Regions from separate parts of the Shewanella frigidimarina NCIMB 400 genome, predicted to be linked through region 4. Evidence: predicted binding sites of a transcription regulator. Region 4 holds the regulator's gene; each other region holds the start of a gene.
The links. The regulator LexA, encoded in region 4, represses DNA repair genes until DNA is damaged. The targets are predictions, from matches to a motif close to TACTGTATNNNNATACAGTA.

Region 1: a site for LexA is predicted at 5,165-5,184, ahead of SFRI_RS11505 (YebG family protein). Genes of this name have one in related genera too.
Region 2: a site for LexA is predicted at 4,043-4,062, ahead of SFRI_RS07190 (DNA topoisomerase III). Genes of this name have one in related genera too.
Region 3: a site for LexA is predicted at 3,166-3,185, ahead of dinG (ATP-dependent DNA helicase DinG). Genes of this name have one in related genera too.

Annotation. Positions count from the first base shown of each region.
Region 1 covers NC_008345.1:2,672,562-2,680,303, reverse strand. Annotated here, with positions in the region: gene SFRI_RS11525 (nucleoside recognition domain-containing protein) at 1-923, shown strand, start outside; gene SFRI_RS11520 (PqiB family protein) at 1,018-3,663, opposite strand; gene SFRI_RS11515 (paraquat-inducible protein A) at 3,650-4,363, opposite strand; gene SFRI_RS11510 (paraquat-inducible protein A) at 4,356-4,982, opposite strand; gene SFRI_RS11505 (YebG family protein) at 5,196-5,489, shown strand; gene SFRI_RS11500 (GAF domain-containing protein) at 5,539-5,997, shown strand; gene proQ (RNA chaperone ProQ) at 6,275-6,886, shown strand; gene prc (carboxy terminal-processing peptidase) at 6,908-7,742, shown strand, end outside.
Region 2 covers NC_008345.1:1,669,105-1,676,846, reverse strand. Annotated here, with positions in the region: gene SFRI_RS07200 (LysR family transcriptional regulator) at 1-668, shown strand, start outside; gene msrA (peptide-methionine (S)-S-oxide reductase MsrA) at 1,272-1,865, opposite strand; gene SFRI_RS07190 (DNA topoisomerase III) at 2,034-3,995, opposite strand; gene SFRI_RS07185 (tRNA (adenine(22)-N(1))-methyltransferase) at 4,166-4,870, shown strand; gene purF (amidophosphoribosyltransferase) at 5,429-6,943, opposite strand; gene SFRI_RS07175 (CvpA family protein) at 6,978-7,466, opposite strand; gene SFRI_RS07170 (SPOR domain-containing protein) at 7,619-7,742, opposite strand, start outside.
Region 3 covers NC_008345.1:3,144,345-3,152,086, reverse strand. Annotated here, with positions in the region: gene SFRI_RS13505 (primosomal replication protein) at 1-280, opposite strand, end outside; gene SFRI_RS13500 (TSUP family transporter) at 277-1,050, opposite strand; gene dinG (ATP-dependent DNA helicase DinG) at 1,059-3,134, opposite strand; gene SFRI_RS13490 (DNA polymerase II) at 3,270-5,648, shown strand; gene SFRI_RS13485 (TonB-dependent receptor domain-containing protein) at 6,226-7,742, shown strand, end outside.
Region 4 covers NC_008345.1:282,642-290,383, forward strand. Annotated here, with positions in the region: gene SFRI_RS01350 (cytochrome c oxidase assembly protein) at 1-316, opposite strand, end outside; gene ctaD (cytochrome c oxidase subunit I) at 318-1,913, opposite strand; gene coxB (cytochrome c oxidase subunit II) at 1,923-3,509, opposite strand; gene SFRI_RS01365 (cell division inhibitor SulA) at 3,905-4,411, opposite strand; gene lexA (transcriptional repressor LexA) at 4,408-5,022, opposite strand; gene plsB (glycerol-3-phosphate 1-O-acyltransferase PlsB) at 5,287-7,710, shown strand; gene mtr (tryptophan permease) at 7,710-7,742, shown strand, end outside.

The DNA of each region.
Region 1 (7,742 bases), 2.4 Mb from region 4:
TTACAGCTAACATGCTGGGACTGGACAATGCAGCAACACCTTTAGGCTTAAAAGCGATGCATGATCTGCAATCTCTTAACCCTGTAAAATCAGTAGCAACCAACGCCCAAATTTTATTTTTAGTGTTAAATACTTCATCAGTTACCTTAGTTCCTGTAACCGTATTTCTTTATCGTGCCCAACAAGGTGCGGCTAATCCTGCGGATATCTTTTTACCCATTTTATTAGCCACTAGTGTCTCCACCGTTGTGGGATTATTGGTTGTCGCGTTAGTGCAACGAATCTCGTTAATCAATAGTGTTATTTTGGCTTATGCTGCAACCATTATGAGTGTATTCATGGCTGGGATCGCTTATTTGGTGACATTATCCGCCGAGGCGATAGGCCAAGTGTCTATGGTGTTAGGTAACGGTATATTGTTGTTGCTGATTTTAAGTTTTATTCTAGTCGCGGGTTATCGCAAAATTGCTGTGTATGACGAGTTTGTTGATGGCGCTAAACAGGGCTTTAGCCAAGCAATTCAGCTAATCCCTTATTTGCTGGCGATGTTATTAGCCATTGGATTTCTTAGGGCTTCAGGGGCGCTAGATTATGCCTTACAGCTGTTAGCTAGTGGCGTGAGTGCATTAGGCGCAGATACGCGCTTTATTGATGCGATGCCAACCGCGTTCATGAAACCTTTTAGCGGCTCTGGTGCGCGTGCGATGATGTTAGAAACGATGAGCCATCACGGAGTTGATTCTTTTGCGGGCCGCCTAGCGGCTATTTTACAAGGCAGTACCGAAACAACGTTTTATGTATTGGCTGTGTACTTTGGTTCAGTGGGGATCCGTAATGGACGTCATGCACTGGGATGTGGTTTAGCAGCAGATTTTGCAGGTATTAGTGCCGCCATCGGTGTGTGTTATTGGTTTTATGGTTAATCATCATTATCGAGATTAACCATAATATAAATAGAAAGGCCGATATATTTATCGGCCTTTGCTTTTGTACTAATTGTATTATCGCTAGATGAAATTACTTAGCTTGGGTAGGTCGCCATTGTGACCATTCTTCCTGCATGTTCTCATGCAATGGGAAACGGTCGGTGGTGTTGATACGGTTACTGTCTGATGTGGTATCTTGGGTTGCAAATGCAATACCACCGGCGAGTATTGTTTCTAATGAGCCAGTTTCTAACTGTGCACCAGAAAATAAACCAACGTCTAACTTAATACCAGATGCATCCCAAAACTGGCTAGTCTGGTTAATTAAGTGACCATATTCAGCATTAACATGGGCAAACAACGTAATTTCTGTACCTGAGTCATCCAACCTATACCCATCAATTTGTCCGACTTTAATTCCACGGAAAAACAAGGGTGTACCGACCTTAATTGAACCTAGCTGGTCATCGACTAATTGGAATGCTAACGCATCTTTAGGTACGGTAGCCTCAAAGCTCGAGTGAGGTTGGGCAACAAAATTATCGATAATCTCTGTGCTGTTACCTGGAATAACTCCAATATAAGGACCCGTTAACAGTGTTTCGGGGGCATTAATACCCGCTAAAGAAATTTGGGCATCGACGATGAAGTATTCCGTATCGCTAGCACTAAAATGGTTTGCGTAATGACCATAAATATACGCTTGTGCATTAAGAGTGGTTAAATCTTGGTTTAGCTTAACCTGTGACACTTCACCAATTTTATGACCTTGATAACGAATAGCGGCTTTTTCTGCCACTTTTGTACTCACAGGCAGAGTGAGGTTAATGACCTTAGCCTGCATGAGTGCGAGAGACTTTGTATCATATAATCGTAGATTAGGTTGATTATTTGCAGTATCAACTTTGTCGTCAATATGACCAAGAGTAATGCTACCATTTATTGCACCTTTTAATGGAGCAACATTGATATCGACACCGGCTAAACTGGCATTGATGGCTACTGCATCATTACGCCAAAAAACCGTAGTCGGCTTAATTAACGGAACAAATTTATTGTCTATATTGATATCGATATTAAATTTGTCTGTTTTCGCTAACCAATTGACTTTATTCACTGAGCCTATTTGCATTTTTTTGTAATAAATTGGCGATCCTTCAGCTAAGTCCGCACCATCAATACTGGTTAAGGTAAAGGGGGTAAGCTGTTGTTGAGCGTAAAGCGTTTGGGCCGATTCAACTGATTCGTGCAGTGTTAAAGTACTATTAGCCGAAAGCAGCATTTCGCTGTTACCCGGAATTAAGCTAATAGCGCCTTCCAACATCGTAGTGAGGTCGCGAGTTTTAACATTAACGCCCTCTAGTGAAGCATTAATGGCTATGGCACTTTCAGGAACAAAGAAACTACCTTTAGTTAGCAAACTTTTAAATTCTGGTTGAATTTCGATACTATATTCAACAGTTGAAAAGTCTTTACTTAAACCAATACTGGTTATCTGTCCGATTGGCAATTGCTTATATCGCACTTGCGCACCATTGCTGACACCAGAGTGGGTAGTGGCAACTACAGTCAATTTCAGTTTGTCTTGACTGAGTAAATCAGGAGCATGTGATGCCAATTCAAATTGCATCGGCTCTTCAGTTACTTGAGTGCCAGGTAAGACATTAATAACACTTCCTGTAACCAGTCTACTGACGTTTTTGACACCTTTTAATGATAACTCAGCCCCACTTATCCAAAATTGGCTATCACTGGTAATTAATGCTTTGTAATGATGCTCTACTCGAGCGATAAACTGCACCCCTGCATCAGTTAAGGTGACTTTTTCAATCTCACCGATAACAATACCGCGGTAGGTGATAGCGGTGCCTTCATTAACATCTTCACTGCTAGATGCGGTTAAACTAAACTGAACGCCTCCAATTGCGGTGAGCTCATCTTCATAAAGGTTGTAAATATCACCATTTTGGGCTTTTTCAGTGTAGCTGCCGGTATCAAAGCTGATACCGCCAGCCAAAATAGACGCGATACTTTCAGTGCTGACTTTTATCCCCGCTAAAGATGCATCAATTTTTAAGCCAGACACATTCCAAAAATGGGAGTCTTTATTGACTAAATGGGCATATTGTTCTTGAACAAATGCGCTGATAATAATTTGTTTATTTCCGTCGAGGCGATAACTCACAATGCTTCCGACAGGTGCTTGACGGTAAAAGACCGGTGAGCCAACATCAATTGATCCCAGTTTAGGGGATTTTAGTTCGATCATTAGCCCTTCACTGCCGGGGAGTATCGCAGGCGCTTCACGTTGTGCTTCAAATACGGTCGCCGAGCGGCCATCACCAGGTTGAAGGGCAATATAATTACCTGAAAATAATGTATCGAGTCCTTCAACACCGGTAATGCTGGCTTTAGGTTTTACTAACCAGAACAGGGTGTTTTTATTGAGAAATGGGTCGGCACGGTAATCCATAATAACTTTAACGTTAACCCCTTTAAGATCATCGTCTATACCAATATCAGTGACTTTACCAACAGTCAGCCCTTGGTATTTCACCAGCGTTTTACCGATATCAATACCTGTAGCGCTAGGAAAATGAATTAATATTTCAATGCCGGATTCTTTGATGCTTTTGACCCCTAACCAGGCACCTAATATCAAAGCAACAACCGGTAATAACCATATTGGCGAGAATAACTTTTTCTTCACAATTTTAGGCGATTCAATTTGTGTCATTAGTGTTTTCCAAGCGGTCCCAAAGTAATCGAGTATCTAACACTTTTGCCGCGAGTTGCGTTAGTAAGATAACTAGCGCAAATGCTGTCGCGGCAGGTGCAGGTTTTGCGTCTAATAATTGCCCCATATTAACTAAGGCAACGGTTAATGAAATAACAAATAAATCGAGCATTGACCAACGTCCAATCCATTCAATGATATGAAATCCAACCATTAATTTTCTTTTTGATATTGGTAAGTTAAAACTGATAGCCGTTAAATAAGTCGCTAAGCCAAATATTTTAAGCCAAGGTACTAAAATACTGGCAGTAAAAACAATAATAGCAATCGGGAACATACCGGTTTTGACTAAATGACTAATACCACTAAAAATGGTGTCATTGGTGACCACTCCACGATTAGTCAGCAAGGTAATAGGGTAGATGTTGGCGACCACAAGTAAAATAGTCGCTGTCACCAATAAAGCCCAACTTTGCTGGATACTGGCATAATTACGGCTACTCAATTGACTAAAACAACGTCGACAATGACTGTTGCTGGTGACATTCAGTTTGCGACAAACAGGGCATAAACATAAGCCAATTTTCTTGCCCTGAATATGAGGCAAAACCTCAGTTTTCGCCTCGTTATCGGTATTCGCAGTTTGCTTAGTGCTGTCCACTATATGTTCATTGGATGGTGTAATTGGAGTACTAGGCATCTACATAACTCCACATGTGTTCTAGATTATATTCACGTTGTAAAAATAATATGATGATAAACAACATCGTAAAACTGAATGTCCCCATACCAAAATACACATCTGAAAAGTCTGATAACTGAAAGGCCGACACGAGAAAACTGATGACATAAATTTCTAACATGGTCATTTGTGATATCAAACCATGATTTTTTAACAATGTAGTATAAGTTCTTTGCCAAAATGAGTTGTGCAGTTTTAATTTTACAATTACAACTTGAGCCATAATTGACAAAATCAATAACCCAGGCGCGATAACTGCAGCAACCATTACCGCTAGGCCTACAACCCAATATCCTTCGGCCCAAACCGTCACGGCAGCTTGCAGCACCGTAGTGGTTCGTACACTGCCAAGGAAGTGGATTTCGAGTACTGGCAATAAATTAGCAGGAATAAAAATAATTAACGCAGCAACGCATAATGCTAGCATGCCATTAATAGAGCAATAAGGAGAATCGTAGAGTGCCGTGTGGCAACGCGGACAAAGCGCGCGAGCGCTAGAAGGCAAAGCACGTTTTCTGACTGCCAAATCACATGATTGGCATAAAATTATCGAATCATGATCATCAAATTCATGCATGAAGAATTAATCTAATCCATAGTAAAACACATTATTGGGTAGCGAAGAGTCAAACCTCTTTGCTTGGCCTTATATTGGCAGACAAATGAGTTAATTGTTAAATAATCTCGATTTTGTTGTGTTTGATAATATCAGAATAATCAGAACACTTGCATCATAAGTTAACTATGTGAGATTCTATGCACTGTATATAAAAACAGTGAGGATTACATCATGGCAGTGATAACCCAATTTGTCGTGGTCAGAGAAGGGGTGGAAAAGATGACATTTATATCGAAGAAAGAGGCTGATGCCTACGATAAGATGCTTGATATTTCCGATAACCTAGTGCCATTTCTTATTAAGGCAGACCTCGGACTTGATGAAAATAAATGCGAACAACTAGCATTTTATCTAGCAAACAATAAAGATGAGCTTTCTAACTTGCTAAAAGGCATAGTACAGGTTAAAAACGCTCCTACAGCGAAAACTAAAAAGACTGCGGCTAAAAGTACATCAGTAGAATAGTCGTATTCATCACTCATTCTTGGAGTGGGTGTCAGCTTAAGGAATGAAAATGAAAACCGAATTTTACCAAACATTAAATCGTCAAGCACAAGCCTTACTTGAAGGCGAAGATGATTTAATTGCTGCCATGGCTAATTTTTCAGCGTTGTTAAATGACAGCCTAGAAGACCTAAACTGGGCTGGTTTTTATATCAAGCGTGGTGAACAATTAGTCCTTGGTCCATTCCAAGGTAAAGTGGCTTGCACCCGTATTAATATGGGCAAAGGTGTTTGTGGCACTGCCGCAGCAGAAAATAAAACCCAACGAGTTGCCGATGTTCATCAATTTGACGGCCATATTGCATGCGATTCTGCCAGTAATTCAGAAATTGTGATCCCTGTTAGACAGGGTAATGAGGTTGTGGCAGTGTTAGATATTGACAGTCCATTACTGAATCGATTCGATCAAGATGATCAAATTGGTTTAGAAAACATGGTAAAAAGTTTCGAAACTTGCCTATTTGGTTAAATAGCGAACAAATTAGATTAAATCATGGTCGCATTCGCTGTGGCTGGCTTTATAATATGCCGCTATACGCATTTGTGCTGGATTTACTGATGAGCGATGATTAAGCTGAGAGTAAGTTTGGTTAAATTGTTAAGGTTTGTTTCAATGACTTTAGCAAACTGGCGGATAGTGATATTTTGTACGTTAAGCTTTAACAGTAAGGTTTAACGAAAGATGAACGACTGCATGGCAACTTTTATGCCGCATAATCAGTCCCTTTATTAACGTGGAAGTAAAAATGGAATCAACAGACAAGTTGACCGACACCAACGCAATTTTAGCGTATTTATATGAAACCTTTCCTTTATGCTTTATTGCAGAAGGTGAAACTAAGCCATTAAAAATTGGTTTGTTTCAAGATTTGGCTGAACGGTTAGCTGATGATTCTAAAGTCAGTAAAACACAATTACGTGTAGCGCTTCGTCGTTATACAAGTAGCTGGCGCTATTTGAAAGGCGTAAAAGCAGGTGCTAAACGTATAGATCTTGACGGTAATGAATGTGCTGAATTAGAACAAGAGCACATTGACCATGCTATTTTGACGCTTAAAGAAAGCCAAGATAAAGCCAAAGCAAAGCGTCAAGCCTTAGCGCCTAAAAAGCCGGCGAAGAAAGTGGCACCTAAACGTGCACCAGCCGTTAAAAAGGAACGTCCTGCACCGGTAGCTGCTCCAGTGATTAAACTTGTGCCTGCTAAGCTAGAAGATTTAAAACAAAAACAACGCGTTAATGTTAAATTAGGTGCCACACCTGTTCCTGGTGTTGTAACTGATATTAATAAAGAGGATGTGCTTGTTCAATTAGATTCTGGCTTATCCATCAAAGTACGTGCAGAGCACATACTATTATAGAAATTTAAGGAGTACTTGTTGATGCGAAAACTTACCTTGGCCGCGTCAATTGCCAGTTTATTTGTCGGCTTTTCGGCATGGGCAATTTCACCAACGATTCAAATCAGCGAGTTACCTAAACTAGCACAAGAGCCACAACATAAAGTGGCTAGCAAGCGAGTAACAACTTTGTTTACTCGCTCGCATTATCATCGTTTTGTACTTGATGATGCATTCTCTGAACAAATATATACCCGTTTTCTTGAGCAACTTGATTATCGTCGTAATGTGCTGACAGCGGCAGACATTGCGAGCTTTAGTCAATATCAAAACCAGTTTGATAACATGGTCGAATCAGGCGATATTAGCCCTGCATTTACCATGTACGATCTAGTACAAAAACGTCGTTATGAGCGTTTTGCTTATGCTTTGTCTTTGCTTGATAAAGAGTTCGACTTTACTCAAGCTGGCGATGCGTATGAATTTGATCGCAAAGATGCGCAGTGGCCAAAAGACGAAGCCGAAGTGAATGAACTTTGGCGTCAACGCGTTAAATATGACGCACTAAATCTAAAGTTAACCGGTAAAAAGTGGCCTGAAATTGTTGAAGTGCTCGAGAAGCGTTATAACAATGCCATTAAGCGTTTAAGCCAAACACAAAGCGAAGACGTGTTTCAAACAGTCATGAATGCGTTTGCTCGTAGTGTTGAGCCTCATACCAGTTATTTATCACCTCGTAATGCAGAACGTTTCCAAATGGAAATGAATTTAAGTCTCGAGGGGATCGGTGCTGTGTTGCAAATGGATGATGACTACACTGTCATCAAAAGTTTAGTGGCCGGAGGGCCGGCGGCCAATAGCGAGAAATTATCACCAG
Region 2 (7,742 bases), 1.4 Mb from region 4:
ACGGCGATTTACGTTTAGCCATGTCGTCAGACCTTGGGCGTAATATTGTCATTCCATGGATTGATGACTTTATGGATACTTATCCAAAGGTCAGTATTCGCGCCAATATCAATGACAGTAATCTCGATTTTTACCGCGACTCCGTCGATTTAGCCTTGCGCTATGGTTCGCCAAATGACGCTAATCTTTACGGGTTTAAAATCTGTAATGTCCCCAGATTATTGTGTGCATCTAAAGCTTACCTAGCAAAACATGGTATGCCAAAACACCCACAAGACCTCGCCTCACATAACGGACTGTTATATCAACTCAATGACATTACTTACGATGTATGGGAGTTTTATCGCGGCGATGAGTTATTAAAAATCAAAATGAAAGGCAACCGAATCTCAAATGACGGTGAATTAGTGCATCGCTGGTGTGTATCAGGCAAAGGCATTGGGCTTAAATCTTGCCTTGATATATCAAGTGACTTACTTAACGGTAACGTCGTGCATGTATTACCAGAATACCAAACAAAGCCAACAGAACTGTGGCTCATATTTCCCAGCAGGCAATCGATTACCCCCGCAGCCCGATTACTACGTGACACCTTAAAAGATAAAACCCGCAATATATTGTTGCAGCTAATCGATAAAGGGATCTTAGATAAAAGCGTGTTAGATTGATAAGACTAACGATGACATCTTATTCATCATTATTCCGATAATCTTATTCAATTCTAGCCTACGGCATTAACGTTTTAATGTTCGCTAACTCCTGCGTTGAAGAAGCAAAAGACTATCGCGTCACGACGTGCCAGATGACATAAAACCAAGATAAAAAACCATGAAAAATCGCCCATAAAACAGACTTGTTTACACTCCATGAAATAGCGATAGATAACGCTGTTCCAAAGGTTATTCCATATTTCGCTATTTCATTCCTTGAATCTTTCATTAATCCTATTCCTTGTTTTATTTTATTCCGTATAAAATCATAATTCAATTTGATAGTGATAATACACGGAACTGCGGCAAGCCAGTGTCTAAGCCTGCCTGCGAGCAAAATAATATTTTTGTTATGTTGTTATACGCCAACATAACCCTAAAAATCGATTAATTCAAAAAAGTGCTTTTTCTAAAGCGTTGAACTCTTTTTCACACTCTAACTTTTTTCACACTCACATTCTTTATCACAATCAAATTCTTTGTAACCTTCATACCCCTTTGCTTTTGTATGGGTGATACCTGAAGCGCCAAAATACAAGTAGCGGCTGCCATAAATTAAGCCTAATGTGTCGCTTTATCACCCCAAATTTCATTTAATCTTTTGTCTCTGCCGCAGTTCCAGCGGTAGGCATTGTATCTAATAGGGTTGTTTTTATAGTAATCCTGATGATAACTTTCATCGCCTTTTATAGGATAAAATGTAGACGCATTTAAAATCGGCGTGACCACTTTGCTATTGGGAAACAGCTTTTCTACTTTGCTTTTAGACTGTTGTGCAATTTGTCGTTCGGTGTCGTTTGCCACAAAAATGGCACTTAAATAGCTAGAACCTTTATCGCAAAACTGTCCGCTTGCATCAAAAGGGTCAATGTTGACCCAGTAATGTTCTAACAGCTCTGCATAGCTCACTTTGCTAGGATCGTATGTTATTTCAACCGCTTCAAAATGCCCTCGATGGTTACCGTTATAGATAGGGTCTTTAATGTTTCCGCCAGTAAACCCAGAGATCACATCGGTTACGCCATCAAGTTTCTCAAAATCTGACTCCATACACCAAAAGCAGCCGCCAGCTAAAATGGTTTTATCTGCGGTGGCATTCGATGCATAAGACAATAAACTTACTGCAAATATCGTTAACACTAGTGTGCTTTTCATAACACTCTCCTTTATTTTCCTAGGTTATTAGTATGTTTGTCTCTAAATATCGACTATATGAACTTAATGGTTTAAAAGTTAACTCACATTTACAAAGTTCCTAATTGTGAGTTAACACAGCTATATTCCCGAAATACCTAGACTGTAATGCAAGTAACACTTGCCAATTTAGCTTTTCGCTTTAGCCTTCTTTTTATACGATTTCTTAAAGCTGCGTTTTGGTGCGCTACTGGCAACACCTTGTAATGCTGAGGGTAACTGACTCGATGCTTGAGTGATTAGGCCATCTAACTGGCTCAACAATGGCTGCATAAAGGCATCGTACTTTAAACGTTTTTGGCTGATAGCATCGAGGCTGTTTTCCCATAAGGCGGTCATGTCGGGTGTGGTTGCTGATTCGGGTAAACTGCGGATTAAGCCAACACCGACGGGCGTTGCCAATATTGATTTTCCTTGGCGAACTAAATAACCGCGCTTAAACAGCAATTCAATAATTCCTGCACGAGTGGCCTCTGTACCTAAGCCATCGGTTTCTTTAAGGATTTTTTTAATTTCACTGTTTGTTACGTAACGGCTAATGCCCGTCATCGCGCCTAATAAAGTGGCGTCGGTAAAATGCTTCGGTGCTTGAGTCATTTTCTGTAGTAATTCACCACGCTGACAATGCAATATTTGCCCTTTAACCAGTGGCGGTAACGACAGTACCGCATCATCATTGTCGTCATCGCTGCTAGTTGAATTAGAACTAGCTTGATTTACTGTGGCAGTCCGCTTAAATAATTGCTTCCAACCTAAAGTTTTATCCTGACGTGCTTTAGTGGTAAATAATCCACCGGCAATGGTCACTTCAACTGCGGTTTCTGCATAGATATAAGCGGGATAGAACTGGGCTAAATATTGCCTTGCCACGTGTTGATATAACTTGGCTTCATTGCTTGATAATGTCGATAAGTTAGCCACCTTTTCAGTTGGCACTATCGCATGGTGAGCATCTACCTTACTGTCGTCCCACGCTTTAGATTTAAGTTTGCTATTAGGAGACTCACAACCTTCAATTAAGCCTGAAGCGCCTTTGAGCACGGCATCCAATACTTTTGGTGCCAAAGCATGCTGCTCTTTAGGTAAATAGCGACTGTCTGAGCGCGGATAAGTAATCAATTTGTGGCGCTCATACAAACTTTGGCAAGTATCCAGTACCTCTTTTGCCGATAACCCAAAACGTTTAGCAGCATCTATTTGCAGAGCCGATAAGCTGTAAGGTAATGGTGGGTTTTGGCGCTTATCTTTAGCTTCAATTTTAGTGACTTCCGCAGGTTTATCATTGATACGGGCAACGACATTTTCGGCTAAACCTTTAGCTAACACTCGGCCGTCTTCATCCATATATGGTTGACATGCTTCGCTAGGTTGCCATTTTGCGGTGAATGCTTGTTGTTGGTCTGTCAATAAATGGGCTAATACTTCGTAAAATGCTTTAGGGGTAAAATCAGCGATTTCATCATCGCGGCGTACCACTAACCCGAGTAACGGTGTTTGTACTCGACCAACCGACAACACACCTTGATAGCCGACTTTTCGTCCTTGGATAGTGTAAGCGCGAGTCATGTTCATGCCATATAACCAATCAGCGCGGCTTCGTGCTAATGCCGAGGTCGATAACGGCACAAACTCACGATTTTTGCGTAACTGCCCTAGCGCGCGTTTTACGGCTTGTGGGTTTAAATCACTAATTAATAAGCGCTGAACTTGATTGAGTTTGTCTCCTTTCACACCCAAATAAGAAATCACTTCATCGACCAGCAACTGCCCTTCTCGGTCTGGATCGCCAGCATTAATTATCGATGACGCGTGCTTAACCAGTTTACGTAACACCGTAAGTTGACTGCGTGTTTTAGGTTTTGGCTGTAGTTTCCACGTTTGTGGCACGATGGGAAGATGTTCGAGTTTCCATGACTTAAATGCATCGTCATAGGCGTCCGGTTCTGCTTGTTCGAGCAAATGGCCAATACACCATGACACGCAATCACCATTAGCAGCAGTGATAAAGCCATCACCTTTTTTATGTGGTTTTGGCAGAACATCGGCAATAGCACGACCTAAACTGGGTTTTTCAGCAATATATAAAATCATAATCCACTGTTGGGTCGCTAGCGTTCAAAAGATGAACCGCGCCACTTAACTGTATAAATTTACAGTATAGATTAGCGTTAAATACGCCAAGCTGCAAATATGAAATAATTAACCACTTTGTCACTTAAATCATTACAATGCGCAGGTTCACTTCCAAACTTGATAAATAGATGAAACTCGGCCACCGCTTAGCACATATCAACATGATGATCCCCAATAGTTACACTCATATTTGGGATTGCTGTTGCGACCATGGATTACTCGGCGCCGCGTTGCTAGACAGACATGCAGCCATGATCCATTTCGTCGACATTGTGCCAGCATTGATGCAGCAGTTAACCGCCAAGCTCGAATGTTTTTACCCACCGCAAAATCCACCAAAATGGCAAGTACACTGTAGTGATGTGTCAGCAATACCTTTGGATCAAGATGAGCATACGCCCTTGGTGATTATTGCCGGAGTGGGTGGAGATTTGATGATCGAGTTCGTTAACTCACTTTGCCAACAATATTCTGATCGCAGTATCGATTTTTTATTGTGTCCAGTTCACCATCAATATGAGTTACGCCAACAACTTATCAAACTTGATTGTGAATTAATTGATGAAAAACTGATTGAACAAAACCGTCGTTTTTATGAAATTATCTACGTAACGCGTAGCAATTCATCATCACAAATAAATAGCGATAGTACTACGGCTAAAATTAGCGCTGTAGGCACTAAATTTTGGCAATGTAACAATGACCAAGAGCGCGATATTGCTAAGCGATATTTAAACAAAGTGCTGACCCACTACCAAAAAATAAACCTGTCGAACCCACAAAAAGCCTCACAAACGTTGCAAGATTATTTGGCGATTAAAGCACTTATATAGCATCTACAACGGACATTCTCCGACGAGTGCGCTACACCACTTTAAAAGCTGGATCCCGGCTCAAAAGCGTTACCGCAATATTGCTCGATGATCGTATTTGAAAGCGTCCCCTTAAGCCTGATGCACTTGTGATCGATGTTTGTCGTTTTTGATCGCTTGATCTCTATATCTATCGCTTGTTACCGCTTGTTATCAATCTTTATCGCTCTTATAGCGTCTAGCAGCGAAGCGACCTAGCCTCTAGGCATTTGCGCAGTATTCGCTTGCCATCGCTTGTTATCTATCTTTATCGCCCTTATAGCCTCTAGTTGCGAAGCGACCTAGTATCTAGGCATTTTCGCAGCATTCGCTTGTCATCGCTTGATATCAATCTTTATCACTCTTATAGCCTCTAGCCGCGAAGCGACCTAGCATCTAGGCATTTTCGCAGCATTCACTTGATATCGATCTTTACCGCCCTTATAGCCTCTAGCCGCGAAGCGTTCTAGCATCTAGGCTTTAAAATAAAAAAACCAGCATTTTCATGCTGGTTTTTATCACTCACAAACAGTGGTTAACTTATGGATGACACTCGTTGTGCATTTCTAAGTTAGTGCCAATGTCTTTTGAGCGATTGGCTTTGGCATCATCGTTACGTAACTGCGTTAAATGATCCAAGTAAGCTTGGTCAACGTCGTTGGTAATATAATGACCGTCGAACACTGATGTTTCGAAACGCTTAATCTCTGGATTTTCCATTCTTACCGCTTCAATTAAGTCGCTTAAGTCTTGGAAAATAATGCCATCGGCACCAATGATTTTGGCAATTTCGTCTGCATCACGGCCATGAGCAATAAGCTCATTAGACGTTGGCATATCAATACCATACACATTCGGGAAACGGATTTCCGGTGCTGCTGATGCAAAGTATACTTTCTTTGCTCCAGCTTCACGCGCCATTTCAATGATCTGTTCAGACGTAGTACCACGTACAATCGAGTCATCAACCAATAATACGTTTTTACCTTTAAATTCGGTATTAATCGCATTCAGTTTACGACGTACTGATTTTTTACGCTCTAACTGCCCAGGCATAATAAACGTACGACCAATATAACGATTTTTCACAAAACCTTGGCGGTACGGTAAATCCATGCAACGTGCAATTTCTAATGCGATATCGCACGAAGTCTCAGGAATAGGAATAACAACATCAATGTCGTGATCTTCCCATTCTTTCTTAATTTTTTCGCCTAATTTAGCGCCCATGTTTACACGGCTTGCATAAACAGACACTTTATCAATGCTCGAATCGGGACGTGCAAAATACACGAATTCGAAAATACATGGGGCATAGCTTGGGTCTGCTGCACATTGACGGGTAAATAACTGGCCATCAAGAGAAATATAAACAGCTTCACCAGGTGCTACGTCACGCATCACTTCAAAACCAACAGCGTCTAAAGCAACACTTTCTGAAGCAACCATATACTCGGTACCCGTTGCGGTTTCGTGTTTACCCAATACCAAAGGACGAATACCAAATGGGTCACGAAATGCCACTAAACCTTGGCCAATAATCATCGCAACTACCGCATAAGCACCACGCGTTTGCGCATGTACTTTAGCAACTGCGTCAAACACTTCGTCGGCACTTAAAGTTAAACTGCGCGTTTCTTGTAATTCATCGGCTAACAGATTTAACAAGATTTCAGAATCTGAGGTAGTGTTAACATGACGACGCTTTGTGACTAGGCTAGCAGCCAGTTCAATCGTATTAGTCAAGTTACCGTTATGCGCTAACGAAATACCAAATGGCGAGTTAACATAAAACGGTTGTGCCTCTGATGCACTCGAGCTGCCAGCGGTAGGATAACGAACATGTCCAATACCGGCATTGCCTTGTAAACGCTGCATATGTTTAGGTTCAAACACATCTTTGACTAAGCCGTTTGCTTTGCGTAAACGAAACGCATTCATGTCAACCGTCACAATACCTGCTGCGTCTTGACCACGATGTTGGAGCACAGTCAGCGCATCATAAATGGTCTGATTAACTGTTGATTTTCCTACTATTCCGACGATACCACACATGGGTAAGGTTCCTCACTGTAAGGTGTTTTTATGTTTATATTTTGGGTACAAAGCTTGAGGTATTTTCAAGGTAGTTAAAAAACCACTGAATAACCACGCCAAATTCAGGTACAAGAACAGAGTCCTGCCACCATTTGGTGTCAGGGAATGCCGTAAAAGCATCCATAAAAAACAGTAATGCACTAACGATTAACGCGCCACGTATGGCACCAAAACACAGGCCTAAAACACGGTCTGTGCCCGATAATCCGGTTTTAGCCACTAACTGGCCTAATAAATAATTAACGAGTGCCCCTAGGATCAGGGTAATGATAAAAAGAATGGCAATCGCCACACCGTTTCTGACTAACTCGTCCTGCATTTGGGTTAAATGAGCAGCAAGATCAAGATAAAACTGGCTAGCGATAAAGAAAGCGGCAAACCAAACCACAAGAGACATGGCTTCTTTGGCGAATCCGCGGATCAAACTAATAATAGTTGATAACCCGATGACAATAATTATTGCGTAATCAATCCAAACCATGGAGATGGTGATCCGGTATAGGGTTCAAGACGGCGGGATTCTAACAGAGACAGAGATGTTTCTCACCTCTGATTGCACAAATTATTCTTGCGTGATTAAGAACAATCAAATTGTAAATATTAATCACGCACGCAAAACACCGTCTGAAGAGGTTATTGTTCCTGTGGATTATAGGCTACGATTTTGCCTTTTAATCCGGTTAATTTGAATATAGGTTGCTGACGAGCTTTAAGTTTTTCTTCTGATACTTCAGGGCCTACAAACACTCTGGTTAGT
Region 3 (7,742 bases), 2.0 Mb from region 4:
CACTAAATCGGTCTTGAATACGATCGCAACTGAGTTGGATAACATTACCACCCAACTTAAGATAAAGCTGTTTTTCGAGTTGTTTAATGTCTTGACGTAACTGGGTGATACAAGGGCTAAGTTGGGCTCCTTGTTGGGCAAATAGTTGACTGTTAAAGCGTTCGATTTCTTGTAAAGACTGCCGTTGTGAAGGCGCTAAATTCTGGTCGTGTATTAATGCGTCTTGTTCAAGTTTCGCGAGCTGTTGTTTTAACATCGAGACCAATTGTTGGGTGTTCATGCCCATGCACTCCACGTAAGATGGACTGCTATCGACAATACCATAATAATGAATATTGGCTTAATAAAAGGTATCCCAAATCTAATTGCACTTTTTGCACCAATAAATGAACCTGCCATCATGCATATTCCCATCCATAAGCCGAGTATCCATTGCACTTGTCCCATTGATGCAAAGATAATGAGCGCTGTGATATTACTTACCGCGGTCATCACTCGAGCTAATCCACAGCTGTGTAATAGAGGCAGTTTATGCAGCGAGATAGACGATACTGTCCAAAAAGCACCAATTCCTGGCCCTGCAAATCCATCGTATCCGCCCAAAATAAAACCTTGGCTAATCTGCTTGTATTTGGGTGAGCGATATTTTGGAACGATGGTATTTTTGTCCCCCATCGCTTTGGGGCTAAATAAGGTATAAATCGCAATGCTAATGATCAGTAGTGGTAGTATTTTGTCTAGCCATAGTGGGTCAATTAGAAATACTAAACCACAACCTGCAATAGACCCGACCAGCGTGGCAAAAAAACATGCTTTCCATAATGCAGGGCTAAATAGATGTTGTTTATAAAAAGTATAGCTCGATGTAAGAGAACCAAAACATGCTGCTAACTTATTGGTTCCTAGTGCTAAATGTGGTGGAATTCCAACCGTTAGTAATGCTGGAATAGACAGAAGTCCGCCACCGCCAACAATGGCATCAATAAAACCAGCAAGTATACCGATGACCGCTAATATAGCCCAATGGCTAGGGTCTAATAATAAATCCAACTCAATACCTATTCAATAACACGTCTAAAAGGAGGAAGGGCATCAATTAATGATTTGCCATAACGTTTAGTGACCAAACGACGGTCTAAAATGGTCACTCGACCATAATCTTGCTCTTTTCGTAACAGTCGGCCACAACTTTGGACTAATTTACGTGAAGCGTCAGGAATTGTCAGCTGTAAAAAAGGATTACCACCTTTTACTTTTAAGTATTCTGCGTGAGCTTGTTCTACTGGTGAGGTTGGGACGGCAAACGGCAGTTTGGTTATGATTAGGTTTGTTAAGTAATCACCTGGTAAATCAAGCCCCTCAGAAAAACTGCCAGTACCGAAAATGACACTGGGTAGACCGTCATCACAGCGTTTTTTGTGTTGTTCTAATATCTGTTGACGCGGAATAGCGCCTTGAACAAAAAGCTGATCTTTAGGGATTTTACCTTCAACTAGCTCAACCACTTTATCCATTTGCCAATATGAAGCAAACAGCACTAATGTGGCCATTTCACCATCGATGAGTGTCACAATATGTTGTGCTAGTTCGGTGGTGTAATTATCGTCAGTAGGTTCGCACACCATTTGAGGTATAAATAAAGTCGCATTATTTTCGTAATCGAAAGGGGATAATAACGCTAAAAATCGGCTGCCATCATTCATTGACAGTCCTACTTGATGAGCAAAATGGTTGAAGCTGTTTAAGGCTCGAAGCGTTGCGCTGCATAACACCACTCCAGCGGCTTTTTGCCATAACATAGATTCCAGCATAAAGCCTACTTCTATAGGTGATGAACAAAATAAATAATCTTGTTGTTTACCTGTAATTAATTCAGCCCAACGTGCCATCGGCGCGCCTTTTTTACTGTCTTCTTTGGCCATCATTTTCCACAACTTATGTAAATTATCCAGCCGTTGTAAAATGAATCCAGTTTCTGATAACAACCCTTCTGACTGGTGTTTAGGCACTTCACCATCTTTTATTGCTTCAGTTAATACTGATACCACTTTGTTAAATTGCTTTACCGCTGAACCTGATGCCGTGGCAAGATTTTCTGCCTGTATTAATAATGATTGAGGCAATTGGCCATGTTCAAAACGAAGTCTGGATTCAGGGTTAGCGAATAACTGCGGTTGGGTATCACAAAAATGAGCAACCTGAGTCAGTAAATTGGTTAACTCTGTGGTGTGATCAAGCATTGCTTGTACAGGAGCAATGATATGAGTGGTTTTTAGTTGATTTTGTAACTTAGAACAAGTTTTCGATGCTTTTTCTAACCAATCGCATGCGCCACGAAGTGTGGCTTGAGCACTGGAGAAATCTCTGGCGACAATAGGTAAGTGATGAGCTTCGTCGATAACATAAAACATGTCTTCTGGTTCTGGTAAAATGACGCCGCCGCCAAGTTCTAAATCGGCAAATAGCAGACTGTGGTTAACAATGAGTACATCCCAAGTGTCGACATCTTCACGGGCTTTATGAAACGGGCAATTATGGTGCGCCGATACTTGACGGTGACAGCTGTGCTTATCACAGCAAATTTGCTGCCACAAAAAATCAGGGATAGGGTGCTTTAAGGTATCAATTTCACCATTCCAGCGTTTTTGATGAAAATCTTGATGCAATTTTTGTAATTCGTTAATTTGACTTTGGTCGGGTTTAGTTTGCCACATGGCTATTTGCGAGCTGTCTTGTGCCCCGATCATGGCTTCAAGTTTGGCTAAACATACGTAGCGCTGACGACCTTTTACCAAACCAAATTTAAACTCAATACCTGATTGTTGTAAAAAATGAGGTAGATCTTTATGGAGTAATTGTTCTTGAAGTGCCACGGTTGCAGTAGCAATACAGACTTTCTTTTTACTCGAGATGGCTAAAGGGATTGCACCTAAGATATAAGACAAGGATTTACCAATACCAGTACCTGCTTCTACCACAATGATACGACGGTCTTTGTCATACTCACCCGCTAAGGTTTTGGATATTTCAGCTACCATATAGTTTTGTTCGCGACGAGAACGAAATTGCGGCATAGAGGCTGCAATTTCTTTGTAAATGGTGCGAATTTGACTTTTTATGTTATCCGGTAGCATAGGAAGTATGATTTCTACATAGACTGAATTATGCTGTACATAATAACAGTGAATTAGCATGCCACGAAGTAATAAATCAAATTGAGTAAACTTGTGCAGGAATTCAAACCCGTTGTGAAGCCAACAGATTATCCAATGACTAATACCCATGTGAAGGGACGAGTATTAACTCGCCATGCTATTTATCGGCATGGACAATTAGTCCTTCAATATTATATCAAAACCGCTGAAGGACCTGTATTAGCTGAACTATATCACAGTGAAGTGATCTGTTTCTGTCGTCAGCAAGATGTGGATCAATTAAGTCAAAAAGTCGGCTTTGCTCTTAAGGCTGAGACAATATCATTGCTGAGTTTTGCACATGAACCTATCAGTGCGCTGTATCTTAAATCAAATACTCAATTGAAATTACTTGGTCGTATTGCTAGTGATATCGGTATTACCTTATTTGAAGCCGATATTAGGCCTGAGCAACGCTACCTAATTGAACGGTTTATCGCCTTAGATATTGAATGCTCAGGGCATTATCAAGAGCGTAATCCAACTTCAACTATTCCTTTGTTATCGATTAATCGGGCTAGAAAAATGCCCAGCAACGAACTAGTCGATATCCCATTAAAAATGGTTTCACTGGATTTTGAGTGTAGTTTTACTGGGGAACTTTATTCGGTTGGTTTATATGGTGCCGATTATCAATGTGTGTTTATGGTGGGCGAACCGCAAGCAGAATGTCATGATTTTATCGTTTGGGTACAAAATGAGGTTGAACTGATACATCATTTAATAGCGTGGTTTAGCGACTATGATCCCGATATTATTATCGGTTGGGCAGTAGTGACCTTTGATTTAGCCTTGTTGTTCAAACGCTGTGTTTTACATCAAATTCCATTATTAATTGGTAGAGGACATACCGAACTGAGCTGGAAAGTTGCCGATAAATATAGGCCTGAAACACTCTCTTTACCTGGGCGCGTGGTGTTGGATGGTATTGATTGGCTTAAAGCGGCATTTTATCAGTTTGATAGTTTTTCGTTAGAGTCTGTATCACGGCAATTATTATCTGAAGGTAAAGCCATTGATCATGTAGAAAATCGTGGCCAAGAAATTACCCATTTATTTGAACAAGATAAAAATGCATTGGCTTTTTATAATATTACAGACTGCCGGCTAGTGTGGGATATTTTTGAAAAAACACAGTTGTTAGATTTTGCTATTGAACGCGCTAAGTTAACGGGTTTGGAGTTTGGCCGAGTGGGTGCATCGATTGCGGCATTTTATCATTTGTATCTGCCTCACTTACATCGAAGTGGTTTTGTAGCACCTGCACAACCCGCTAGCCAAGGCTTAGAAAGCCCTGGTGGATATGTTATGTCTTCTATACCAGGTTATTATAAAGATGTTTTAGTATTAGATTTTAAAAGTCTATATCCGTCGATTATTAGAACATTCCTTATCGATCCTAAAGGCTTAGTTGAGGGGCTTTACGCTAGGGAAGTAAAAGGTGATGCAACGACAGTGGCTGGATATTTAGGTGCTCAATTTAGTCGAAAATCACCTATTTTGCCTGCATTAGTTGCCAGCCTTGCAGAGCAAAGAGAACTGGCCAAACGAGATAGAAATGCGCCGTTATCACAAGCGATAAAAATTATTATGAACTCATTGTATGGCGTACTAGGCTCAAGAGGTTGTGTATTTCATGATGCTAAGTTAGCCAGTTCGATTACCATGCGCGGTCATCAAATTATGAAACTCACAAAGCAATGGATAGAAGAGTGCGGTTATCAAGTGATTTACGGTGATACCGACTCTACCTTTGTCTGGTTAGGGGATAATCATGGGATTAAAGATATCCAAGCGGTTGGTAAACACCTATCAGTATCAATAACCCAACGTTGGCTTGAATGGTGTGTAGAAGAATATCAATTAGACAGTTATCTTGAGTTGGAATTTGAAACCCACTTTGAACAATTTATTATGCCTACCTTAAGGGGCTCAGATGAAGGCAGTAAAAAGCGTTATGTCGGCGCGGTGTCAAATGATCAGCAACAATTAACTCTGACTTTTAAAGGTATGGAGCAGGTGAGAAGTGATTGGAGCCCTATTGCAAGAAGGATGCAGTACCATTTATATGAATTATTTTTCAAGGGCGAGGATGTCATTGATTTTTTGAGTAATGAGCTTGCGGCAATTAAGTGTGGTGCTCGAGACAATGAACTTATCTTTAAAAAGCGATTAAGACGCAATGTTGAAGATTATACCGCAAAGTCGTCACCCCATGTTAAAGCCGCGAAACAGCTTGCCGAACTACTCGGAGACGTAAGCGTTACCCGTAAGGGACAACAGATACGATATATAATGACGCTCACTGGTGCACAAACCATAGAAGCAAAACCACAAAATATTGATTATGAATACTATATTTGTAAACAAATCAAACCCATAGCTGAGCCCATTCTACAACTGTGTGGTCATAGCTTTGACTCACTAGTAAATAATCAACTCCTATTGCTTTAAATTAACTCACTAAACCTTCAACTTTAAGTTTTCCAATGTCAACTAACATAAATGGTGTTTTATTCGTATCCTTCCTTAATTAAGTCAGTAAAGACATCAAGCATGGTTTGATGAAGCACAAATCTGACTCACTCTATCAACGAAGATTTATCTAGACGATTAATGTTAAGCAATTGCTTACATAGCCTTATTTATCGTCACTTAACATTTTTATGTTTACTAGAAGTGATAAAAAAGTACCTTCTTAAGGGAAATCGCTATTTTAAACAGACAGTTAACTTTTTTCTTTAGGCTTAATATGTAATTTTTGCAATAACCAAATAAATTTAACTTATTGTTTATAATGATAAAAAAAACACCCCGTTCATATTTATTAACAGTTTAACTTGTTACATTTGATTAACTTTTGCGCTTACGACCTCTCGAATGTTGATTAGTTGTTTCAAATGTGATTTTATTGCAACTGTAGTTGAGAGGTTGTGATTGTTTTTTGTTGCATCCCCTCATTGAACTAACACCTAAAAAGGTAGTTAGCATTAATTATAAGAAAGACATAAAAAGTCCAGGGAGATAGACAATGCATAAGAACGTATTAGCTAAGTCGGTGCGCTTAGCACTGATCAGTGGTGCAGCAGCAGCCGCATTTGCTTCGCCAGCAGTTTTTGCTGCTGATGAAGATGGCGCAAAAGTAGAGCGTATTGAGGTTACCGGTTCGCGTATTAAGCGTTCTGACCTTGAAGGTGCTTCACCAATAACGACCATTACAACTGAAGATATGAAGATGGAAGGTAACTTTACAGTTGCTGACGCACTTCGTAACAGTAACTTGAACTCTTTCGGTTCATTCTCTGAGCGTTCAGGTAGTTCTGCACAATCTCAAGCAACTATTAACCTACGTGGTGCAGGCTCAAGCCGTACTCTAGTACTTATTGACGGTAAGCGTTTCCCAGGTTCACCAACGCTAGGTGGTGCATCTGCTAACTTGAACGCTATTCCAATGGCTGCAGTTGAACGTATCGAAATTCTAACTGATGGTGCATCTTCAACTTATGGTTCTGACGCGATTGCTGGTGTTGTTAACATCATCATGAAAAAGAACTATCAAGGTATTGAGTTCAATGTCGGTGGTGGTTCACGTGACCGTGACGGCGGCTTAACGAGTAAAGAATTCTCGGTTGTTGCTGGCTATCAAATGGATAAAGGTAACATTACTTTTGCATTTGATCATCAAGACCGAAAAGGCATTTCTGATGCAGACCGTGACTTTACTGCACCATGGATGGAAGACTTAAATGGTGATGGCGTTATTCAAGCATATTCTGAGACTGATGGCTGGAGTTATTATGGCGCAAGCGTAAAAGGTCCTGATGGCATTTATCAGCCATCTCCGCTTTGTGGTGATTTAGCTGCTGAATATGGTGACAATGTATTTAAACAAGTACGTGGTGATGATCAATTTGGTGCTGGTTCAGATTTGTGTATGTATGCATATGGTAATGTGTCATATAACAAAGCCTCTACAGATCGCAATACGGTATATGTTGATGCTAACTATGAAATCGCTGAAGACTTAGAATGGTTTGGCCGAGTAATGGTTACACAAAGCAATTCATTTGGTCGTTATGCACCTCCTGCAGCGAATTGGAATAACATGGCAGCAGATAACCCACATAACCCATTTGATGTAGAAGCAAAAGGTTATTTCCGTTGGGTTGGTATCGGTACTCGTGATGGGAACGTAGATGATTACAACCAAGATTACCTAACTGGTTTACGTGGTACAATCAGTGCGCTTAATGATGCAGAGTGGGAAGTTTACTACCACCACAACATTGCCGATAACAAATCTATCGGTGAGTATTACTTAAGTTATTCAGGTCTTGCTTATAACGAAGCAAATGGTATTGATTTGGGTTCTGAAGCTGGCATCAATAACATGAAAGCCACCACTTTAACTCAAGGTAGTGCGATATTTGATCAATATAACGCTGGTATTGGTTTTGATGCGTTTGAATTACCAGGTGGTTCTGTAGCACATTATGTAGGTTTAGAATATTTTGACCAACAGTATAGTGAAGTGTATGACGCACAGTC
Region 4 (7,742 bases):
TCGACAGGTTTTTAACCAAAAATTGTGCGTGAGTGAGCTCCCCTGGATGCACGCTTATTTGGTTAACTTTAGGGCTAAATTCCCATGGCATACCTGACTGAACTTGAGTCACAAATTCAATGGTTACGGTCCGATTTTTATCAACCACCACCGCTTCATAACTACTGGCGCTATTTTGGGTTTTGCCATTAATCCCCAATGTATCGCAGAGCACGTCATAAAGCGGTACCAGCGCAAAACCAAACCCAAACATACCAATTGACCCGGCAATCAGGATGATTAATAGCTTACGATTTGATTTTGTTGGCTGTGTCATCTCATTTAATCTCCGGTGGAGTGGTAAACGAGTGATATGGCGCAGGGCTGGCAATCGACCATTCCAAGCCTTCGGCAGCTTCCCAGGGATTATCTCCAGCGGGTTTGCCACCCTTGATACATTTGAGTACCACAACAAGGAAAATTAGCTGAGATAAACCAAATGCAAAGCCACCAATCGATACAATTTGATTCACATCGGCAAACTGCACAGCGTAGTCGGGGATCCTACGTGGCATACCCGCTAAACCTAGAAAGTGCATTGGGAAAAACAACACGTTGACGGATATTACCGAACACCAAAAGTGCCACTTGCCTAAGGTCTCGTTATACATATGGCCGGTCCATTTAGGCAGCCAATAATAAGCCGCCGCCATAATGGAGAAGATCGCCCCCGTCACCAGTACATAATGGAAGTGAGCTACGACAAAGTAAGTGTCGTGGTATTGGAAGTCCGCAGGGGTAATTGCCAACATCAAACCCGAAAAGCCACCAATAGTGAACAGGATAATGAATGCCACAGCAAACAGCATTGGGGTTTCAAATGTCATAGAACCGCGCCACATAGTTGCGACCCAATTAAACACTTTCACCCCGGTTGGAATGGCAATCAACATGGTGCAATACATGAAAAACAATTCGGCAAAAACAGGCATACCAGTGGTAAACATGTGATGTGCCCATACCAAAAATGACAGAATGGCAATACTGGCAGTGGCGTAAACCATTGAGGAATAACCAAACAGCTTTTTACGGCTAAAGGTTGGTACTATCGCGGAGATAATACCGAAGGACGGTAAAATCATGATGTAAACTTCGGGATGACCAAAGAACCAGAAAATATGCTGGAACATCACCGGATCGCCACCACCTGCTGCATCAAAAAAGCTAGTACCAAAAAACTTATCGGTTAATACCATGGTGACCGCACCTGCGAGCACTGGCATTACCGCAATCAGTAAAAATGCGGTAATAAGCCAGGTCCACACAAACAAAGGTAACTTCATCCATGTCATGCCAGGAGCTCGCAAGTTTACAATGGTTACAATGACGTTAATTGCGCCCATTATCGAACTTATTCCCATGATGTGAATGGAGAAAACAAATAGGGCGGTACTGTCAGGGCTATAGGTGGTTGAGAGCGGGGCATAGAATGTCCAACCAAAGTTAGGACCGCCGCCTTCCATAAATAGCGAACCTAATAACATGGCAAAGGCGAAGGGTAAAATCCAAAAGCTCCAGTTGTTCATTCGCGGTAGTGCCATATCTGGTGCACCAATCATCATAGGTATTAACCAGTTAGCTAATCCGGTAAAAGCGGGCATCACCGCCCCAAACACCATGATGAGACCATGAACTGTGGTCATCTGATTAAAAAAGTTAGGCTCTACTAGCTGTAATCCAGGCTGAAACAATTCAGCTCGAATGACCATTGCCATGGCGCCGCCAGTAAGAAACATAATGAAACTAAACCATAAATATAGCGATCCAATATCTTTATGGTTAGTGGTGAGTAGCCAGCGCATTAGCCCCTTCGGAGCCCCGTGATGATGATCATCATGAGCGGTAGCCAGTGTATCGTGCGTTGTTGTGCTCATTGTTTTCCCCTACTGTCCATGGCTAGCGACATCGGCAGGTTGCACCGCCTCGCCAGAATTATTGCCCCACGCATTGCGCTCATACGTAATCACCGCCGCCATCTTGCGAGGGCTAAGTTGACCACTAAATGCCTGCATTGCGGTTCCTGGTTTACCGTGCATAACGATATCGATATGTCCGCTAACCGGTCCGGTAACAACAGGGCTGCCAATAAGTGAAGGGAAAGCGCCAGGTAAACCTGCGCCAGTGGCTTGGTGACACGCAGCGCATGTCGTAGCATAAACCTGCTCACCTTCAGCAATTAATTGCTCCAAGGTTAAAGTGGGCAGATCCTCTGGTACAACAGTTTCTGCTACGGCTTCGACAACTTGATTGGCTTTGTCGGTAACCGCATCGGTAATGTCAGTTGCCGTGGCTGCAATAGTACTTGCTGCATCGGTTACTGCTTTACTTGGTTCGGTGCTTGCCTCGTTACTGCCTAAAAAGTTGCCTATATCAACTGCTTGCACTACATCACCGCTATTATTGCCCCAGGCATTACGCTCAAAGGTAATTACTGCGGCAATTTCTTGGGCGCTAAGTTGTTTTGCAAAGGCTTGCATTGCGGTTCCTGGTTTACCGTTTAAGACGATATTCAGGTGATCTTCAACAGGCCCTTTTATGATAGGGCTGCCAATTAATGATGGGAATACACCAGGAAGACCCGCGCCATTGGGTTGATGACAAGCGGCGCACCTAGCAATATAGATTTGCTCACCTTGTGAGGTTAGCTCCTCAAGAGACAAGGTTTTAGACATTGATGCCGCAGCGGCTGCAGCAGCATTACTTGCTAGTTGTTTTTGCTCCACTAACCAATTATCAAAATCGGCCTCCGATAATGCTTGCACCACAATCGGCATGAAACCATGGTCTTTACCGCATAATTCGGCACATTGGCCGCGGTAAATACCGGGTTTATCAATGCGGGTCCACGATTCGTTAATAAAGCCTGGATTGGCATCTTTTTTAACGGCAAACGCCGGCACCCACCATGAATGAATAACATCATCAGATGTCATCAAGAAGCGCACTTTTTGATTAATAGGCAGTACTAATGGCTTATCGACTTCGAGGAGGTAATGTTCTCCTTTGGCCTCACTGCCATCAATTTGAGCTCTGGGGGTGGATAATGTGCTGTAAAATTCGATGTCTTTATCAAAATAGCTGTAATGCCACTTCCACTGCGACCCAGTAATTTTTATGGTGAGATCAGCATCACTGGGATCTTCCATAGCAATCAAGGTTTTGGTGGCTGGAATAGCCATGCCGATTAAGATGATGAAAGGGATGACGGTCCAAGCAATTTCCACTTTGGTACTTTCGTGAAAATTGGCCGCGACAGCGCCTTTTGATTTGCGGTGATAAATCATTGAGTAAATCATGATCCCAAACACCACTAACCCAATTACACAACAGATATAAAGAATTGTCATATGGAGGTCGTAAACCTTGCCACTGATATCTGTCACGCCTTGAGTCATGTTGAGGGGCATTTCTGTTGCCCCAAGCGGAAGTGCTACAAACACAACCAGTAAACAATACAACCATTGCTTCACAAGACTACTCCTCTGCTAATTGCAAATAGCAACTACAAAGAAGAGTCACACAGTAATTCTCTGCTCTATGCAAACTCTTCGGTTCCCGAAAAAAGTTTGATGACCTCAAAGTACTTTGGTGGCTGTAAACAGACGGTTTACGGTTTTATTGTTAGCTGTGCACCACGCTTGTACCTACGACTGAACTTATCAATTTTGATTTGGATCATTGGTCTGAAAGTAATCTTGATTACTGTCATTCCCGTCCAATTAAAGATAAAAAATGTTTCATCCTTGTTAACCACATTACTTGTAGATTAAACATTGATCAAGATCACTTTGTTGGCTAATAGGCTGAAAAAAGATGAAAAAAAACCCTGAATTCAATACAGGGCTTGGTAATGAAGGGTTCGTGCTTAGTGAAATGAGCAAAAATTACTTGTTCCATTTGTTAAAGTAGGGCTAACAAGTTGATGTTTGTGAGGTAAGTGAGCATTCACATCTTCAATTACCACCCCTAATGCACGTGCACTTTTAGCGACAATTTCTAAACGGCGACTATCGCGAGCATCAAGTGAGCTTGTCCAAGTCACTACTGCGCTCGATGTACCGCTAGTGAGCGCTTTCTCCATGGCCCATAATGTTTCGACTTCATCTTTGGTGTGCACCAGTAAAATGCGATCCATTCTTACACCAGCACTTGCCAGCATATGTTTATAGCCAATATGGGGCGGGCTAATTAATACAATCCATCTGCCTTGCTGGCTCAATATCGCTAACTGGCTGCACAATTGGCTCAGTTCAGCTTCACCTTGAGTGACAGTTTGTAATGTTTGAATGGTTTGGGTGCTATGCAGTTCTGTTTCAGTTAAATCTACCCATAAGCCCGGGTGGCGTGGCGCGATGCCCATTAGTTTGTTCATAACCAATCTCCATTACGGATAACGCCAACGGCAAGCCCTTCGATGGTTAGGCTTTGGCAACTTAAATCTACTTTTATCGGATTGTAATCTTCATTTTCGGCATGCAGATAAATCACATTACCTTTTTGTTCAAATCGTTTTACGGTGACGTCATCATCAACACGTGCCACAACAACCTGGCCATTACGTGCTTGCTGCATTTTATGTACAGCGAGTAAGTCGCCTTCTAAAATTCCGATATTTTTCATGCTGTCACCACGTACTCGCAGCAAAAAATCTGCGGCGGGCTTAAACATGTTTGGATCGACTTGATAGTATTGCTCTACATGCTCTTGAGCCAAAATTGGTTCACCAGCAGCAACCTGTCCAATCAGTGGCAGACCGGTTTCAACCTGTTCTTCTTGAGGTAAACGAATGCCTCTTGAGGTCCCAGGCATGATCTCGATAAAGCCTTTTTTGGCTAATGCTTTTAAATGCTCTTCGGCGGCATTAGCACTTTTAAAGCCAAGACGATTCGCAATTTCAGCACGAGTGGGTGGCATACCTGTTTCGGCGATATTGTTTTTAATTAAGTCTAAAATTTCTGCTTGGCGCGGCGTTAACGGTCTCATGATGATTCCTGTCTTTTTATACAGTGACTGTCATTATATACAGTGTTTATGTTCGCGCAAGTATTAACCAACTATTTTTTGTATTTTGTTGATTAAGTATCACTCAACAATATGTTTTAGTTAACTATTACTAATGTTCTGTCTTATGTTATTTCTGATAGTGAGAGCTTAAGCGTAAAGATAGATCGGTCTGATAGTGTAAGCAGGGTGGTTTCTGGTATCCTATACATCAATATTACAGTGGCTTATGTTGCGAAAATAACCATGTCAAAACCAGATTCAATATTTTTACGAGCATTAAGATGGATTCAAAAGTGGATGGTACAGACCATTGTGGTCCCTCACGATCCTTTTGATGACCTCAATATAGATCCAACTAAACCTTTGGTTTATTTAATGAAAACGGAATCTATTAGCGATATTGCCGCGTTGAGCGAAATCACCGAGGGCTTTGGTCTGCCCAGTCCTTATGAGCCATTACAGCTTGATGGCTTAACCGTGCCTCGTGTGGTCTGTTTAGAGGGCCGCAAACCACTATTTGGTAAACGTGAAAGTGGTGACAAATTCCTTAATTATTTTACCAGCTTATTGTCACTTCACAGTGAGAGTCCTGAATTAGATATACAGTTGGTTCCTGTTTGCCTTTATTGGGGACGTACACCCGGTAAAGAAGAAGACAGCATGAAAGCTGCAGTATTTGAACGTGAAAACCCTACGTGGTTACGTAAATGGTTAATGATTTTATTTTTAGGGCGCCATAATTTCGTCCAGTTTTCTAATGCACTATCGCTTCGTCATATGGCCGATGAACATGGTACTGATAAAAGAATTGCTCACAAATTAACCCGAGTTGCCCGAGTGCATTTCCGCCGTCAACGCAAAGTGATGACAGGGCCACAATTACCTAATCGACAAGCGTTGTTTGCCTCTTTATTAAAATCAGAATCTATCAAAAAAGCCATTGAAGAAGAGTCTGCGAATAAGAAAGTAACGGTCGAGAAAGCGCGTGAAACCGCCATTGAATACCTTGATGAAATTGCCGCCGACTATTCTGATAGTTTGGTGCGTATTGCCGAACGTTTCCTGACTTGGTTATGGAACAAATTATACAGTGGTATCAATATCAAAGGTGCCGAACAAGTAAGACAGTTACATCATGATGGCCATGAAATTGTTTACGTTCCTTGTCATCGTAGCCATATGGATTACTTGCTACTGTCGTATATTTTGTATTATCAGGGCATGGTTCCGCCGCACATTGCTGCCGGTATTAACCTTAATTTTTGGCCAGCAGGGCCGATGTTCCGCCGTGGTGGTGCATTCTTTATCCGTCGTAGTTTTAATGGTAATAAACTTTATACCGCAGTATTTCGTGAATATTTAGATCAGTTATTTGCTAAGGGTTATGCGGTCGAGTATTTCACTGAAGGCGGCCGTTCGCGTACCGGACGTTTGTTAGCGCCTAAAACCGGTATGTTGGCTATGACAATTAATAGTGTGCTTCGTGGGATAGAGCGCCCAGTGACATTAGTACCCGTGTATTTAGGTTATGACCATGTGATGGAAGTGGCGACGTATCACAAAGAATTAAGCGGTAAGAAAAAGAAAAAAGAATCAGTTTGGCAGGTCTTTGGTGCTATTCGTAAGTTAGGCAATTTTGGCCAAGGTTATGTGAATTTTGGTGAGCCGATTAATTTACAACAGTTCTTAAATCAGCAGGCGCCAGAGTGGCGTGATGAGCTAGCTAAAGATCCTGATCAAAAACCGTCTTGGTTTACGCCATCAGTTAATTTATTGGCTAACCGTGTAATGACTAATATCAATGGCGCTGCCGCAGCCAGCTCAGTAACATTGACCAGTTTAGTGTTACTAGCGTCAGAGCAAAATGCGTTAGAAAGAAGCCAGTTAGAGCGTCAGCTTGATTTGTATTTAGCCTTACTTAAAACAGTGCCTTATACCGAATACGCCTCAGTGGCAGAAGGTAATGGCAAGTCAATTGTTGATCATTGTTTGTCGTTAAATAAGTTTGTGAGTACCAAAGACCTTATTGGCGAAATCATTTCTGTTGATGAAAAAATTGCCATCACCATGAGTTATTACCGTAACAATATTATTCACTTAATGGCGCTTCCGTCATTAATTGCCAGTTGTTTAGTGCATTATGATGTGTGCGACCGTCAGCGAATTCATGCCATTGTAATGGACTTTTATCCATTGCTTAAAGCTGAACTCTTTATGAGCATTGATGATGTGCCTAAACATGTAGATTGCATTTTAGATTTCATGGTTGAACAAGGTTTACTGACAGGTAGCGATCAATTTGAGATAACGCCTCGTCATATTACCCAAGTGTTATTGTTAGCCGAAACTATCAGTGAAACGTTGCAACGTTATGCGATTATTTTTAATTTACTGGCAATAAAACCAGATCTTGAGCGCTCAGAACTGGAACGCGATAGCCATTTGTTAGCCCAACGATTAGGCGCGCTGCACGGTATTACCGCACCAGAATTTTATGACAAAAAATTATATAACACCCTGAGTGTGAAACTGAAAGAATTGGGCTATTTATGCAGCGACGAACATCGTGCAGAAGTGATCAGAATTCGTGATAACGCTAATAAATTACTCAGCTCTTTAGTAAGACAAACCATTGTTGATAGTGTGGAAGCGGAGCACGGACAATAATGGCTAATCATATGAATGCTGCTAAGCATCGT